DNA from 2 places in the Zhenhengia sp. genome. Region 2 is predicted to be linked to the other one. Evidence: a T-box and tRNA genes for the amino acid it is inferred to sense, from the RefSeq annotation. Region 2 holds a T-box; the other holds one or more tRNA genes.

Region 1 (6,640 bases), on a different contig from region 2:
TTGTACTGTTAAGTAGTACTGACTTGTCACTTAAAGTGACTTATGAATCGACTGGTTTAATGGTTACTATTTTATTTTCAAAGTTCATTTCTTCTTATTTATCAAGGCCTCAGCCCTGTGTGTCAGTGGCTCTGTACCCTGCTGACTTGTATTAGTATACGTCATGCCTTGCTATAAGTCAACACCTTTTTTACTTTTTATTTTTCTTATTTCTACTTCCTTTGCTATTTTATCACTTAATGCTGTATTTTATAAGGGATACAGCCTACAAAAAATTTTTAGCGTAAAATGCTCTAAAAAGCATTTTACGCTATTATACTTGCTTATTCGCCTTTAATAAGCCGCTTTAAAAATCTCAAGTACCGCTTCTGCACTTAATGTTTTATACCCTTTAATATCACCAAAACGTGTTGCTTGTCTTGCCATTACTTCTAATTTCTCTTCCTCAATCCCTACTTCTCTTAAAGACATAGGGATTTCTAGAGATAAGAAATATTCTCTAGTCTTTTGAATAGCTTGCTTAGCTATTACATATTTATCCTGGTTCTTATCAATATCCCATACATTTACACCATATTCTACAAACTTATCTACACTTGTTTCATCTAATACATACTTCATCCAATGCGGTGTTAAAATAGCTAGGCCTACCCCATGCGTAATATCATAAAATGCACTTAACTCATGCTCCATAGGATGTACGCTCCAGCTACCTGCTTTGCCATAATGCATAAGTCCATTTAACGCAAGACTTGATGCCCACATGAGGTTAGCCCTTGCTTCATAATCTTCAGGACTCTCTACTGCAATTTTACCGTATTTAATACATGTTTTAAGTATAGCTTCAGCCATACGATTTTGTAAGAAAGCCCCTTCACTCCTTTCGAAATATTCTTCAAAAACATGACTCATAATATCTGCTGTACCCGCAGCTGTCTGATATTTAGATACACTATAAGTATACTCAGGGTCTAGTATAGAAACTTTAGGTTTCATCTCTTCATGACCTGTTCCCAACTTTTCATTTGTTTCCATATTAGAAATAACTGCATAAGCATCCATCTCCGAACCTGTTGCTGCTAGTGTCAGTACCGTAATAATAGGAAGTACTTTCTTCACCTTAGATGCATCCTTTACTAAGTCCCATGCATCCCCTTCATAATTTGCTGCAGCTGCAACTACCTTAGCACAATCTAGCGTACTTCCTCCACCTACTGCAAGTACAACATCTACTCCTTCTTCTTTACAAACTTGTGCACCTTTATTAACAGTTGTAATCCTTGGGTTAGGTTCTACCCCACTAAGTTCTACTACCTCCACTCCATTATCAGCTAGTTGCTGCATAACTTTATTATAGAGCCCTATTTTTTTGATACTTCCTCCTCCGTATATAAGTAAAACCCTTTTCCCATATTGCTTGACTGTCCGTCCAAGATTCTCAATTTGTCCCTTACCAAATAGAATTTTAGTAGGAATAGAATAATAAAAATTATTCATTATAACATCTCCTTTTAAAGTTTTTTATTAAAACCTTCTGCATATACTACTAACAATAAACTTATCCTATGCATTTTACAAGAAGGAGGCTTTAGGTTGAAGAAATTTTCTATTATAGGCACTTTATTTGTTCTTCTTATAGGTAGTCTTTTACATTTTACGTATGAATTAAGTAATGGTAATGCTTTTGTTGCACTCTTCAGTCCTATTAATGAAAGTTTGTGGGAACATTTTAAACTAGGTTTCTATTCCCTTATACTTTATGCATTAATTGCATATCCTTTTATAAAAAATAAAGCAAATAATTACTTATTTGCTTTAGGAATTTCTTCTATTATATTAAATCTTGTTATCGGACTGCTTTATTACACTTATACACACTTTACAGATAAGAGTATTTTTTGGCTTGACATTACTATTTATATACTATCAGTTATCATGGCTTTTTTTATCTTTTACAAACTTACCACACTTGCTCCACTTCCTATTATTACACAATGGATAGGCCTTATCATCATTCTACTTACTATATCTGCTTTTATCATGTTCACCTTAAATCCACCTAATCAATTAGAATTATTCGTAGATCCAACAAAATCTTGATATGCAAAAAAGACACCCGCCATCTATCCAGATAAAGGGTGTCTTTTTTATTAAGCCGACGATCGGACTCGAACCGATAACCTGCTGATTACAAGTCAGCTGCTCTGCCAATTGAGCCACGTCGGCAAATATGAAACTCCCCGAGTAGGGTTCGAACCTACGACCCTTCGGTTAACAGCCGAATGCTCTGCCGCTGAGCTATCGAGGAATATTTTTAAAAAGTATAGGCCCGAGTGGACTCGAACCACCGACCTCACGCTTATCAGGCGTGCGCTCTAACCACCTGAGCTACGAGCCTATATTGTTTGTGTTCCGCCACATCGCTTGGAACGTTTATTATAATACCGCATAACACGACAGATGTCAACTGGTTTTTTACATTTTTTTATTTTTATTTTTTTGTTCTACTTTATTCCACTTACCTATTTACCATATATAAAGCTTTATTATGACTTCCTTAGATGAATCTTATAGCATAATCTTTTAAGCTCCGCCATACCAGTATCTTCAAATGAGTTTTTTATTTACTACTTAAATCAGATACTAGTTGTTCTATGAGTTTTTCATGATGTCTATACATATTTTTAATAAATGCGCTTCTATATCTAGTATTGACAGATTGCTTGTCTTTTTTGTGGCCTGATTATACAACAAATTTATAATCCCCATCCTTATCTCCCTCACTTCTATTTCATAGTAACATTTTATAATCTAAGGCTATTTTCTGATAACTATAAAAGACTCCTAGTATCAGTAGATACTAGGAGTCTTTATTCTAATTATTTATTATTTACCGAAGTATCTGTTTAAAAGACCTTCGAAAGCTTTACCGTGACGAGCTTCATCTTTAGCCATTTCATGCACTGTGTCATGAATTGCATCTAAACCTAATTGTTTAGCTAATGTTGCTAATTCTTTTTTACCAGCTGTTGCGCCATTTTCAGCAGCTACACGCATTTCTAAGTTTTTCTCTGTTGAAGCTGTAAGAACTTCTCCTAATAATTCAGCGAATTTTGCAGCATGTTCTGCTTCTTCATAAGCAGCTTTTTCCCAGTATAAACCAATTTCTGGGTAACCTTCTCTATGAGCAACTCTAGCCATAGCTAAGTACATACCTACTTCTGAACATTCACCTTCAAAGTTAGCTCTTAAACCTTCAATGATTCTTTCATCTACACCTTGTGCTACACCTACAACATGTTCATCAGCCCATACAAGACCTTCTGTTGATTGTTCTGTGAATTTATCTGCACCTACATGACAGATTGGACATTCAGCTGGAGCTGCATCTCCTTCGAAAACATAGCCACATACTGTACATACATATTTTTTCATAATCTAATCCCTCCACTGTTTAAATTATTTATTTCAAATTGTTTGTAACTAAGAATAATTATTATATACATATTATATCTAAGTTAATTTCCCTTGTCAACTACATTTTAAAAATTTTTTATTTAAGTTTAAAAACACTTTTTGGTTGCTTACAAATCGGACATACATAGTCATCTGGAAGCTCTTCAAAAGGAATCTCTCCATTATATTCATAGTGACAAACTGTACATTCATATATTTTTTCATTTTTAGTAGTTGGCGGCATAGATTGAGCTTTTAACTCTCTATACGCTGCATAAGTCATAGGTTTATTTTCTTTAAAGTCTTTAGCATCTATTACGCTTGCAATAAAAATAGTGTGTGTTCCTACATCTACAGTTTGTGTTACCTTTCCGGTTAGTACTGCAACAGCGCCATCTTCTATATAAGGGTTACCTAATACATCTACCTTATAATCAATCCCATCAAACTTATTAACATCACGGCCTGACTGCATACCAAATCTTTTTACATTTTCTAATGCACTTACTTCTGACAAAGTTGTTAAACTAAATTGGCCTGATGCCTTCACCATATCGTGTGTCAAATTTGTCTTTGCTACTGTAATACTAATTTGTTCAGGTATAGAAGTTACTTGCATACCTGTATTAATGATACAAGCATTTAACTTATTCTCTAACTTTGTTCCTAATACATATACACCATAACTCATTGTAAATAAAGCTGTCTGATCCATACTTATACACCCTTTCATTATATACATAACAACAATTATTATTTAATATATTTTTTATATTATGATATATCCAAACAATTGTTTTGTCAACCTACTTTTACCATCTATTGGTTTTTATATAATCATTTTCTGTTCATATTTATAAGTTATTCTTAAATTATAAAATTACCCACTTAAAAGGAGACTTACATTGCAGAAAATCGCTATTATTACAGACAGCTGTTCAGATTTAACCTTTGAAACACTTAATCAGTATCACATTACTATGTTCCCTATACGCATTATCTATAAAGAAAGAGAATTTCTTGATAAGATAGAAATTACCTCTGAAGAAATGTATGCAAATCTTCAAAAAGAAATCCCTTCTACTTCTCTCCCTGACTTAGCTTATTGCGAAAAGCAAGTTGCTAAACTTAAAGCTGAAGGCTTCACTGATTTTATTATCATCACTGTTTCTTCTAACCTCTCTGGAACACTTAATGCTTTAAAAATCTTAGGTGAACATCATACAGATGTTAACTTCCATTTCTTTGATTCTCTTACTTTAGGTTATCCTCAAGGTGTTATTGCAATAGAAGCAGGAAAATTAGCTATAGCTGGTGAAAACGTAGAAAGTATTTTAACTAAACTTGAAGATGTAAGAAAACGTACACATGGCTATATTGCCCTTGATACTTTAGAATACTTAAAACGCGGCGGACGCCTTGGTAAAGCAACAGCAACACTAGGGGAACTTATTAGCCTTAAACCTATTATTTCTTCTAACGATGAGGGTTTACTCTTTACATATTGTAAAGCACGAGGAAGGAAACAAGCTCTATCTAAAGTAAAACAAATTATCCTTAGCTACTTAGATAAAGGAAAATGCAGTTTATGGATACTTCAAGGAGATGCACTTAAAGACGGCTACGCTCTTTTAGAAGAATTAAAAAGTCATCCTAATCTTAATCTCATTTCACTGGAGACGGTAGGTCCATCTATGGGTGTCCATACAGGTCCTAACGTAGTCGGTTTTGCTATATTAGAAGAAGCATAAAAAAGAAAGCGCCCTATAATAGGGCGCTTTTTATCACCATTAATCTTCAATATCAATAGCACTTACAGGACAGCCATCTCTAGCTGCTTCTGCATCACCTTGTACATTTTCTGGAATCTCACCTTCAATAGCCACAGCTAAACCATCATCTTCTAAAGAAAATACTTCTGGGCATGTAGCTGGACAAAGTCCACATCCAATACATGTATCTTTATCTACGCTTGCTTTCATCTTGATGCCTCCTTAAATGGAAATAGTCTTCTGTTATTATTTCCTAGGGCAATAGATTTATACCAAGATATTTCCTATTCCAAACAATTGTTGGATAGCAAGTCTATTCTTTTCAATATCTAATGCAATATTAGATTTTTTAAGTTCTAATTCCTCTAGTAAACTAAGGGTAGAATCATAATTATTAGTCTTACGTATTTGTGCAATATCTTGATTAAGTTTATTCACTTCATTCTGCTTAGCAGATATAGACTGATTATCTGTCTGTATTTTATCTTCAACTTCTTTAATATGTGTAAGCTGTTCATTAGAAACTTCTATATAATAGATGGAACCATCATCTAGTTTTCCTTTATTGTATGCCTTAAAAGACTGTACCCCTACATCTACTACATTAGATCTAGTTAATTTGAGTCTTACTTTCTGACTACCTGGTTTATAAGTTCCAAAAAGCCAACTTTTTTCTGGTATTGCAGCCTCATACTCTCCATTTTCATAGCGATCTAATATATAAAGGTCTACTTCTTTATAGGTTTTTAGTTCACTTACTTCTTGAGTATAAGATGCAATTTGGTTATTTAAATCTGCAATCTCTTTAGTAACCTTTTGAACTTCATTCACTATCATTTCCGTCTGTACATCAACACTTTGCTTCATATTCATTAAGTCAACTTCTTGAAGTTCTATTTGCTTAAGTTCTTCCTGTAAACGTTTAATCATACCATTGTAATTTGTAAATGCTACATATTCTGATGTCGTAATGATACGTTTCTTATTTAAAATATCCACCCATAAGCCTAACGTCTCAAGTTCAATCTCCTTTGTTTTAAGTTCTGTAAAAAGAACTTCTTTAACACGCGTTGCTTCTATATAATCTAAGAGTTTAATAGATGTGCTTTCTATATCACCTTTATGGGGGAAGGATAAAAGCTCATAAACATTAATTTCAAACTGCTCTAGTGGAAGTTTCTCACCTTTTAATGAAAGCAATTTATAAAGACTTTCCACTTTGTCCTGTGTAAGTTTTGCTTCGCTACCAAAATAAGCCTCAAGCGCTCTTTCAAAAGTGACTATGTCTAAGCGCTTCATATATTCTTTTAAATTATTTGATGGCGTTTTACTTATGACTTCATCAAACAAAGCCTTTTGGTCCTTAAATAATAGGCCTTCTTTATTATACTTTATAAGTATTCTCTCTTTCG
Region 2 (9,576 bases):
CAATTGTTTCTTCTTCCAGTGCAATAAGGTCTACTTTTAATTTACCTGTTGTTTTATCATAAATTCTAAGTACTTTTTTAATACCTGGATTTGTAACCTTCTCTGGGTTATCTGAAATCTTAATTTTAGGTATAAATTCTCCACCTGTCTTACGTTCTGCTGCCAATTTGTAGATACCGCCAAATGATGGGCAGTCATCTGATGTAATTAGTTTTGTACCTACACCCCATAAGCTAATTTCAGCTCCTTGTCGCTTAAGGTCTGCAATGAGGTATTCATCAAGGTCACAAGATGCACTGATTACGGCATCTTCATGACCTGCATCATCTAACATTCTTCTAGCTTGTTTAGATAGGTAAGCTAAGTCACCACTATCTAGACGGATACCATAAGAATCCATTGAAATGCCTGCTGCTTTCATCTCATCAAACACCGCAATAGCATTTGGTACACCTTGCCCCAATGTATCGTAAGTATCTACAAGTAGAATGCATTTGTTAGGGAAGAGTTTTGCATAAGCTCTAAAAGCATCAATTTCATGATCAAAGCTCATAACCCAGCTATGTGCATGTGTTCCTGCTACTGGTACATTAAACATTTGACCTGTAAGTACATTTGATGTAGCATGACAGCCTCCTATAACAGCAGCTCTTGCACCATAAATCCCTGCATCAGGACCTTGTGCACGTCTAAGACCAAATTCAAGTACAGTATCTTCTTCTGCTGCTCTTACCACTCTTGCTGCCTTTGTGGCAATCAGACTTTGATGATTAATAATATTCAGAAGTGTTGTCTCAATAAACTGTGCTTCAAAAATTGGTGCTTTCACACGCATAAGTGGCTCATTTGGTTGTACCACCGTTCCTTCTGGAATGGCATCAATATCTCCTGTAAATTTAAAGCTTCTTAAATACTCTAAAAAAGCTTTACTAAAAATATTTAAAGAATCAAGATATTCAATATCTCCATCTGTAAAATGTAGGTTCTTAATATAATCAATGGCTTGTTCTAAACCACAGCAAATAGCATAGCCATTACCTGATGGATTATTTCTATAAAACAAATCAAAAACGACTTCGTGATTGTTAACATCATTTTCAAAATACCCCTGCATCATTGTTAATTGATAAAGGTCTGTTAACAATGTAAGGTTTCTTGTACTCATATTTTTATCTCCTATTCCTAAGTAAACTTTAAGATAATTTATTTAATTTTATTATAGCACATAAATACTTTTTTGTTGAAGAAATGGTTGTACTCATTTTAGCACTATTTGTCCACACTTTGGCATATATTTTATTTGAAAGGAGTGGATAAGTTTATTATGATTGCACACATTGTGGATTACCTTATGCAACTGGCAGGTGGACTAGGTTATTTCGGCATTATTTTTATTGTAGGTTTAGAGTATGCATGCTTCCCTATTCCTAGTGAAGTAGTCCTTCCTTTTGTCGGAATGGGCATTGCAACAGGTACTTACGAAATGGTCTATGGATTTACTGCCAGCATTATCGGCGCTGTTTTTGGCACACTACTGGCCTATGCCATCGGCTACATAGGTGGCGTTCCTTTACTTGAGTGGTCTAAAAGACGTTTTCCTAAGACTAAAAAATCTATCATCGCCTTAGATAAGTGGTTTAAGCAGTACGGAAATCTAGCCGTACTCTTTAGCCGAGTCTTTCCTCTTACACGTACCTATGTATCCTTCCTAGCAGGTAGCCAGAAACTTGACCTACTTTCCTTTATGAGCTATTCTGCTCTTGGCATATTTGCTTGGAATACAGCACTTATTAGTCTAGGATACTTCTTAGGGAATAACTTAGAACTTATTGATAGTATTATGAAGAAATATAGTACATTTGCTCTTATTATTCTAAGTATAGGTATTTTTTATTTACTTCTAAGAAACTATCAGAGTAAAAAAGAAACACGTAGAGCATAAGCCTTACGTGTTTCTTTTTTACTCCTTATTCTTCTTAATATAAAGATTAAGTGTTTGAATACCTTTACAAATTAAAATCCCTAACCCAACTACTAGTACCAACTGTACTAAAAATAGTAAAATAGCCATACCTTGCACTGCCCAATCCAATCCAGTTGATCCATTTATTTCTATGATTTTATCTTGCATTTACATCTTCCCCTTATTATCTGCTTTTACCTTTTAATATAAATTTATCTTACATACTTTTTTCTATAAACTCTATACACACTCTAAAATTTTTTAAAAAATATTGAGGAGATTTTACTACTTACGACGCTCTATATAATGTAAGTAATAGAATACATCCTAGACATTTTTAATACTTACATTTTAAGAAAGATTATAAATCAGCCCCCCCTTCCTTATTTATAATCTTTCTTAAATCCCTACTTATAATAAGGTGACCTTATAAGTAGAAAAGGGGGGGGAGTGGTCACTAATAAAAGCTAGCACATATACCGCCATATTTAAGGGGGGGCGTATTTGTGCTGGCTTTTTTTGCTTATAAAATATAATCTGTTATACAATCATACCAATGAACATAGTTTTCTCCATTTACCTTAATGTGTATGTTCTTTGATAACCTTTCACTCCATTTGCTCCCATATCTTTCTATTTGCCAATCATCTTTATTGTAGCGCCTCCAAAGAACTGTTCTACCTTTTTGATCAATATACTTTTCAGCTATTAAATCGCCTTCAAATAATACATATCTGACTGTATCATAAGTTTTACCTTGAATGGTTACATCATACCTACCTATTACACCTATTGCTTCCTTTTGGTCACATATGATTTCACCATCAACAAGTTTTAAATGAGCATCTTGCTTAAGCTGTATTGGGAAACCATAGTTATCTTCTCCCCATCCAAAGTGCTCTAAGAAATTTTCCTCTAAGAAAGTAGCAAACTTCTTCACACCATTTTCTATATGCCACTCAGCTACATATTGAACAGCATCTTCTGTAAGTCTTATATATTCTGCACATTCATAGACCATTTCCCCTTCTGAATTGTACTCTTTAGATTCTATCTCTACACATTCAATGCCACTTATCATAGCCTTTCTTGTAACCTTTGACTCTCTTTGAATAGTCATTGTCTTTTCTGGATAATCATAAAAAGCTACACTACACTTCTCATGTTCTCTAGGTATAATAAATCCCCCAAATCCCTCTTCACAGATTACCTCAAATGGTACATCACCCTTAAATACTATACTCACCTCTGGCATTACTTTCGGGAATTTTATCATTTTCTCTTCTCCTTTCAATTTTGGCGGATAAGGATACTTATCCTTAAACTGTTGTTTGGCCTTGTATAATCTACTCTTAACCGTCCCAATAGGTATATTTAATCTCTTGGCAATCTCATTTTGCTTCTCATTTCTCATGTAGTATAGAAATAAAATCTCTTTATCTTTGTCTGCTAATTCTTCCAGTGTCTCACTTACTACTTCTTCTATACTTCTTCCTGCCCTAGTTTGTCTCATTTCATAAGAGGTCACCTCTTCTAAAGGCAATTCTAGTACCTTACTTCTTACTCTATAGAAATCTTTACATTTGTTTGCTGCAATGGTTAGTACCCATGCTTTAAATTTACTCTGATCCTCTAATTGCTCAAATCTTTTATAAGCACTAAGATATACTTCTTGCAGTACATCTTCTCCATCTTGTTTACAGTTCATCTTATAATACACAAATCTCTGAAGCACATTTTTGTTAGCCTCTAGCAAAGTTTCGAAAACGCTTTTCTTTTCATTCATTTGTATAGCCTCACCCCTTTCTCTACCTTCTAAGATCGATCTTGCTTATATAGACGAACTCACACACCAAAAGGTTCACTCGAATTTAAAAATTACAACAAAAAAATCTTAGAGTATGTACCACTCTAAGATTTTTGCCTATCTTATCGCTTCTGTTAATTCTTGAATTTCTAATGCCTTTCTCTATCTTTCTATAGTTTTTACAAAGGATTCCAATCTATTTTTTTACTAATTAAATTTCTTTTTAATCATTTTTGCTATGATACAAATAACACTACTTAGTAATAAAAATTCTAATGCTCTTACTAAAATAAATGCATAGAATGGGGCTGAATTTTCTATAGAGTTATATTTTAAATAATCAGCACTTATCCTAAAGCAAAACCCAATTATTAAAATAATATTTATTACATATAAAAATCTGTACCAATATTTCTTTTGCATAATAATAGTCCCCCTCATTCTACATTCATTAAATCAATGCACTCTCTATTTTCTTATTCCTAATATGTCTAGAGGTACCTTTTCCTCAGGCACTTGTAAATACTGTTTACGCACCATCTCTTCTACAATACATGCCATTACATCCAACTTATATTTAATAAATGCTAACTGTCCATATTGGTCCTTTAAATTTTTAGGGGCATGATTTTTAAGAATTTTACTAGCTTATTCGATAATCGTCAGCGTACTAGTCCTTATATCTTCAATAATCTGATTAAGCTCATTCCATAAACTCTCTAACATATCCTGTGTGAGGACAGGAAAGTTTGGCTTTAAGTTTCCATCTTTATTTAAGATAATGTTATCTTCTATTAAGTTAATACAACTATTTGTATACTGCATAACCTCCTCATCTAAAGCAATTGATGCTAATAGCTTACACTCGTCTCTTAATTTCGGATTAGATCTTTGACATTTCTAGCAACTGCCCACATGTAGCCATAAAAAGCTTCTTCATTTTTAATGATTTTAATAGAATTTAAAACTTGTACTATTATTTCACTGCATAAATCTTCTGCCTCTTCTTTATTACGCACTTTAGAAAAAGCAAATGCAAATAATATTTTCATTTGTTCTTGTATAAGCTGCGCAGCTTGTTTTCATTCCAATGTTATGCCCCTCCCTGTATGTTTTGAAAGCTTTCATTTATATAGTGGTACTAAACTTAATTTGGTTAATAGCTACTTTAAAAAATATTGATCTATATTCATCTTCCTTTTTTCTTCAGTATATCATTTCAAGCCTCTTCTCCTTTTTTTGAATGTCGAACATTTTATACTTTTTCATTCCCTAGGCATACTTACCAGAATGGAATACAATGAGATTATCAAATTCTAAGAAAAATACTGGTACATTCCATAAATAATCTTTACAAAAACACACTTACCTTTTATAATAGGAATAAATTTATTTATAATTTAAAACACTATGAAAAGGAAAAGTAGTATTTTTAAAGCGTCTTAGCGAGTGGGGATGGTGCAAGCCCATACGATAGAAAATATGAAAAATCACCTTGGAGTGGCAGACCGAAATTTAAAGTAGGCTCTGACGGAATCCTCCCGTTAACTTAAGGAAAGGTATAACGAGTGGCCAGTCTCAATCTCTGGCAAATCAGGTGGTACCGCGGAAGATGCATACTTATGCCCTTTCGTCCTGTTATCTAGTGGACGAAAGGGCTTTTTTATTGCTTTTACATCAGTCCACGCACGTCGCCCAGCCTCCTGGCTGTGCAGCGTTTTTCTATTTTATCTTTTATTCCCCCTCTGCCCTTGGCATTGGTCGGAATATTTTAATTCACTTATTCTTTATTCGGGCAGAGTGTGACTAGGGCGGGGTGAGCTGTTAGCAGAGTACACCTTCGTAGTTTTTAACTAGAAATTCATGAAGTTATAAAAAAGATGTACTTAGCCGTATGTCTGAGCACTAGCGAGTTTACGGCGTTATCTTTTTTATAACGAATAGAATTTCTCTAAAAACGGAGAGAGTGTACGGCGCTAATAGCTTACCCTGCCCGGCCCACTTCACCCTATTAAACTTAGGAGGTAGAACAATGTACAAAAAAGTTGACACCAATCTCAACTTCGTTGACCGTGAGCTTGAAATCCTCAAGTTCTGGCAAGAAAACAACGTATTTGAAGAATCTATTAAATCAAGAGAAGATGGCCCAGTATTCACATTCTATGATGGTCCTCCAACAGCAAATGGTAAACCACATATCGGCCATATCTTAACACGTGTAATCAAAGACCTTATTCCTCGTTACCGTACTATGAAAGGCTATAAAGTACTTCGTAAAGCTGGTTGGGATACACATGGTCTTCCAGTAGAGCTTGAAGTTGAAAAACTTCTTGGTATTAGTGGTAAACCAGAAATCGAAAACTACGGTGTTGAAGACTTCATTACTAAATGTAAAGAAAGTGTTTGGAAATACCAAAGTGAATGGGAAAAAATGACTAACCGTGTTGGTTACTGGGTAGACATGGACAACCCATATGTTACTTACCACAATAACTACATTGAATCTGTATGGTGGTCACTTCGTCAAATTTGGGATAAAGACCTTATTTACAAAGGCCATAAAATCGTACCTTACTGCCCAAGATGTGGAACATCTTTATCTTCTCACGAAGTAGCTCAAGGCTACAAAGATGTAAAAGATGCTACAGCTATCGCTAAGTTTAAAGTAGTCGGCGAAGAAAACACTTACTTCCTTGCTTGGACAACAACACCTTGGACACTTCCATCAAACGTTGCACTTTGTGTGAACCCAGATGAAACATACGTAAAAGCGAATGACAATGGTACACTTTACATCTTAGCTGAAGCACTTGTAGCTAGTGTACTTTCAGAAGATGCTACAGTTGTAGAAACATACAAAGGATCTGACCTTTGTGGCATGTCATACGAACCACTCTTTAACTTTGTAACACCAGAGAAAAAAGCTTACTTTGTAGTAGCTGATAGCTACGTTACAATGTCAGATGGTACAGGTATCGTACACATTGCTCCTGCATTCGGTGAAGACGATGCTAGAATTGGTCGTGAAAATGACCTTCCATTCGTACAACTTGTAAACGAACAAGGTTACTTCACACCAGAAGTAACAGAGTGGCAAAACATCTTTGTTAAAGATGCTGACCCAGCTATCCTTAAATGGTTAGAAGAAAATAATAAACTCTTTAAAGCAGCACCATACGAACATAGTTACCCACACTGCTGGAGATGTGATACACCACTTCTTTACTATGCTCGCGACACATGGTTCATCTCTATGTCAAAAGTTCGTGATGCTTTAGTTAGAAATAATAATACAGTTAACTGGTTACCACCATCAATTGGTGAAGGCCGTTTCGGTAACTTCCTTGAAGGTGTTATTGACTGGGGTCTTTCACGTTCACGTTACTGGGGTACTCCACTTCCAATTTGGGAATGTTCTTGTGGGCATAAACACTTAATCGGAAGCATTGAAGAGCTTAAATCAATGAGCCCTGACTGCCCAGAAGATATTGAACTTCACAAACCATACATTGATAACGTACACCTTAACTGTCCTGTATGTAGCAAAGAAATGACACGTGTACCAGACGTTATTGACTGCTGGTATGATAGTGGATCAATGCCATTTGCACAACTTCACTATCCATTTGAAAACAAAGAAGTGTTCGAGGCTAACTACCCAGCTGACTTCATCTCAGAAGCTGTTGACCAAACTCGTGGTTGGTTCTACACACTTATGGCTATCTCAACACTTATCTTTGATAAAGCACCATACAAAAACGTAATCGTTCTTGGTCACGTATGTGATAAAGATGGTCTCAAAATGAGTAAACATAAAGGAAACGTAGTTGATCCTTGGACAGTACTTGATGGTCAAGGTGCAGATGCTGTACGTTGGTACTTCTATTCTGCAAGTGCTCCATACCTTCCAAGCCGCTTCGGCCCTGAAAATGTAAGTGAAGCACAAAGAAAATTCATGGGTACATTCTGGAACACTTATGCGTTCTACGTACTTTATGCAAATATCGATAACTTCAATCCAACTAAGTACGAGTTAAATTATGACTCACTTAACATGATGGATAAATGGGTACTTTCTAAATTAAATACTTTAGTTAAAGAAGTCGATAATCACTTAGAAAACTACCGTATCTTCGAAGCATCTCGTGAAATGCAAAACTTCATTGATGATGTATCTAACTGGTACGTACGTCGTAGCCGTGAAAGATTCTGGCAAAGTGATATGCCACAAGATAAAGTAAATGCGTACATGACACTTTACACTGTTCTTACAACACTTGCTAAAGTATCTGCACCATTCGTACCTTTCATGACAGAAGAAATGTACCAAAACCTTGTTCGTACAAACGATGCTACTGCTCCAGCAAGTATCCACCTTTGCGACTTCCCAGTAGCAAACGAAGCTATGATCGACAAAGAGCTTGAAAAACACATGGATGATGTTCTTCAAATCGTAGTACTTGGTCGTGCTTGTCGTAACGAATCAAACATCAAAAACCGTCAACCAATCGGAACAATGCGTATCGGTGCTACTGAAGTTCTTCCAGCGGCATACAACGAAATCATTGCTGAAGAGCTTAACGTTAAGAATGTAATCTTCACAGAAGATGCAAGTGAATTCATTTCTTACACATTCAAACCACAAATGCGTACACTTGGACCAAAATACGGTCAACTTCTTAACCCAATCAGAACTGCTCTTACAGAACTTGATGGTACAAAAGCTATGGCTGAGCTTAATGCTACAGGTGTACTTAAACTTGACATCAACGGCCAAGAAATTGAGCTTACAAAAGATGACGTTCTTATCTCTACAGCTCAAAAAGAAGGTTTCGTAGCTCAAAGTGAAGGTGGTTTCACAGTTGTACTTGATACTCATCTTTCAGAAGAACTCATTGAAGAAGGATTTGTTCGTGAACTTATTTCTAAAATCCAAACAATGAGAAAAGAAGCTGATTTCGAAGTTCAAGACCATATTTTAGTAGCTTACACAGGTAATGCTAAAATTGCTGAAATCATGTCTAGAAACAACAGCGAAATTGCATCTGAAGTACTTGCAAATGAAGTTGCTGAAGGTACTTTAGAAGATGGTTATACAAAAGAATGGAAAGTTAACGGCGAAACTGTAACTCTTGCAGTAAAACGTGCTTAATTTTTTAGTTTATATAAAATAATAAGGAGCTTGCCCACGGGCAAGCTCCTTATTATTTTCTTATTTCTTCTAATCGCTTTTCTGTATGTTCAAGCTATTCTATAGTATGCTTTTCCTTATTGCATTTTAGTAAATCAAATCCTATGGAGAACACATCATCTATGAAATTGATTTTTCCATATGTATCTATGCCTAACTTAAATATTCTCCATTTATATATCTTCTTTAAGCCTACTACAATTTTAAGGAGAGGTCTTGGGGATACATCCCTTAATAACATTATTACTGTTTAAGTTTTAAAGAATGTATCTTTAATCCCTTCTATTGTATCAGCTCTACTGCACTACCTTGTTTAAAACATTTTCTTTCTAAACATAACAATTGAACCCATTATAATAAGAACCACACATCCTAATAAAATATAATTAAGTGCTTTTGGATCATGCATAAAAGGTAAGGGCACATTCATTCCAAATAGACTAAAAATCATAGTTGGAATAGAAAGTATAATAGTAAGGGAAGTAAGTGTCTTCATGACAATGTTTAGGTTATTAGATATAACCGAAGCAAAAGCATCCCTTGTCTCACTTAAGATGCTACTGTATATACTGGCCATTTCCATAGCCTGTTTATTTTCAATAATAACATCTTCTA

Evidence for each region. A T-box is a leader RNA that pairs with one kind of tRNA and senses whether it is charged. The one in region 2 lies ahead of ileS (isoleucine--tRNA ligase), so its partner is inferred to be a tRNA-Ile.
Region 1: it has a tRNA-Ile gene. The T-box ahead of ileS (isoleucine--tRNA ligase) is inferred to sense a tRNA for this amino acid. The anticodon was not compared.

What each region holds. Positions count from the first base shown of each region.
Region 1 is NZ_JBKVCH010000011.1:107,914-114,553, reverse strand. It holds gene ACLTBU_RS12635 (iron-containing alcohol dehydrogenase) at 334-1,497, opposite strand; gene ACLTBU_RS12630 (DUF6512 family protein) at 1,594-2,100, shown strand; tRNA gene ACLTBU_RS12625 (tRNA-Thr) at 2,154-2,226, opposite strand; tRNA gene ACLTBU_RS12620 (tRNA-Asn) at 2,237-2,308, opposite strand; tRNA gene ACLTBU_RS12615 (tRNA-Ile) at 2,325-2,398, opposite strand; gene ACLTBU_RS12610 (NADH peroxidase) at 2,887-3,435, opposite strand; gene ACLTBU_RS12605 (flavin reductase) at 3,554-4,171, opposite strand; gene ACLTBU_RS12600 (DegV family protein) at 4,362-5,207, shown strand; gene ACLTBU_RS12595 (ferredoxin) at 5,247-5,438, opposite strand; gene ACLTBU_RS12590 (hypothetical protein) at 5,496-6,640, opposite strand, start outside.
Region 2 is NZ_JBKVCH010000002.1:184,946-194,521, forward strand. It holds gene ACLTBU_RS03385 (nicotinate phosphoribosyltransferase) at 1-1,165, opposite strand, end outside; gene ACLTBU_RS03390 (DedA family protein) at 1,325-1,942, shown strand; gene ACLTBU_RS03395 (hypothetical protein) at 1,961-2,131, opposite strand; gene ACLTBU_RS03400 (RNA polymerase sigma factor) at 2,487-3,749, opposite strand; gene ACLTBU_RS03405 (hypothetical protein) at 3,978-4,193, opposite strand; gene ACLTBU_RS03410 (hypothetical protein) at 4,419-4,595, opposite strand; gene ACLTBU_RS03415 (RNA polymerase sigma factor) at 4,643-4,822, opposite strand; T-box leader at 5,172-5,411, shown strand; gene ileS (isoleucine--tRNA ligase) at 5,803-8,922, shown strand; gene ACLTBU_RS03425 (magnesium transporter CorA family protein) at 9,275-9,576, opposite strand, start outside.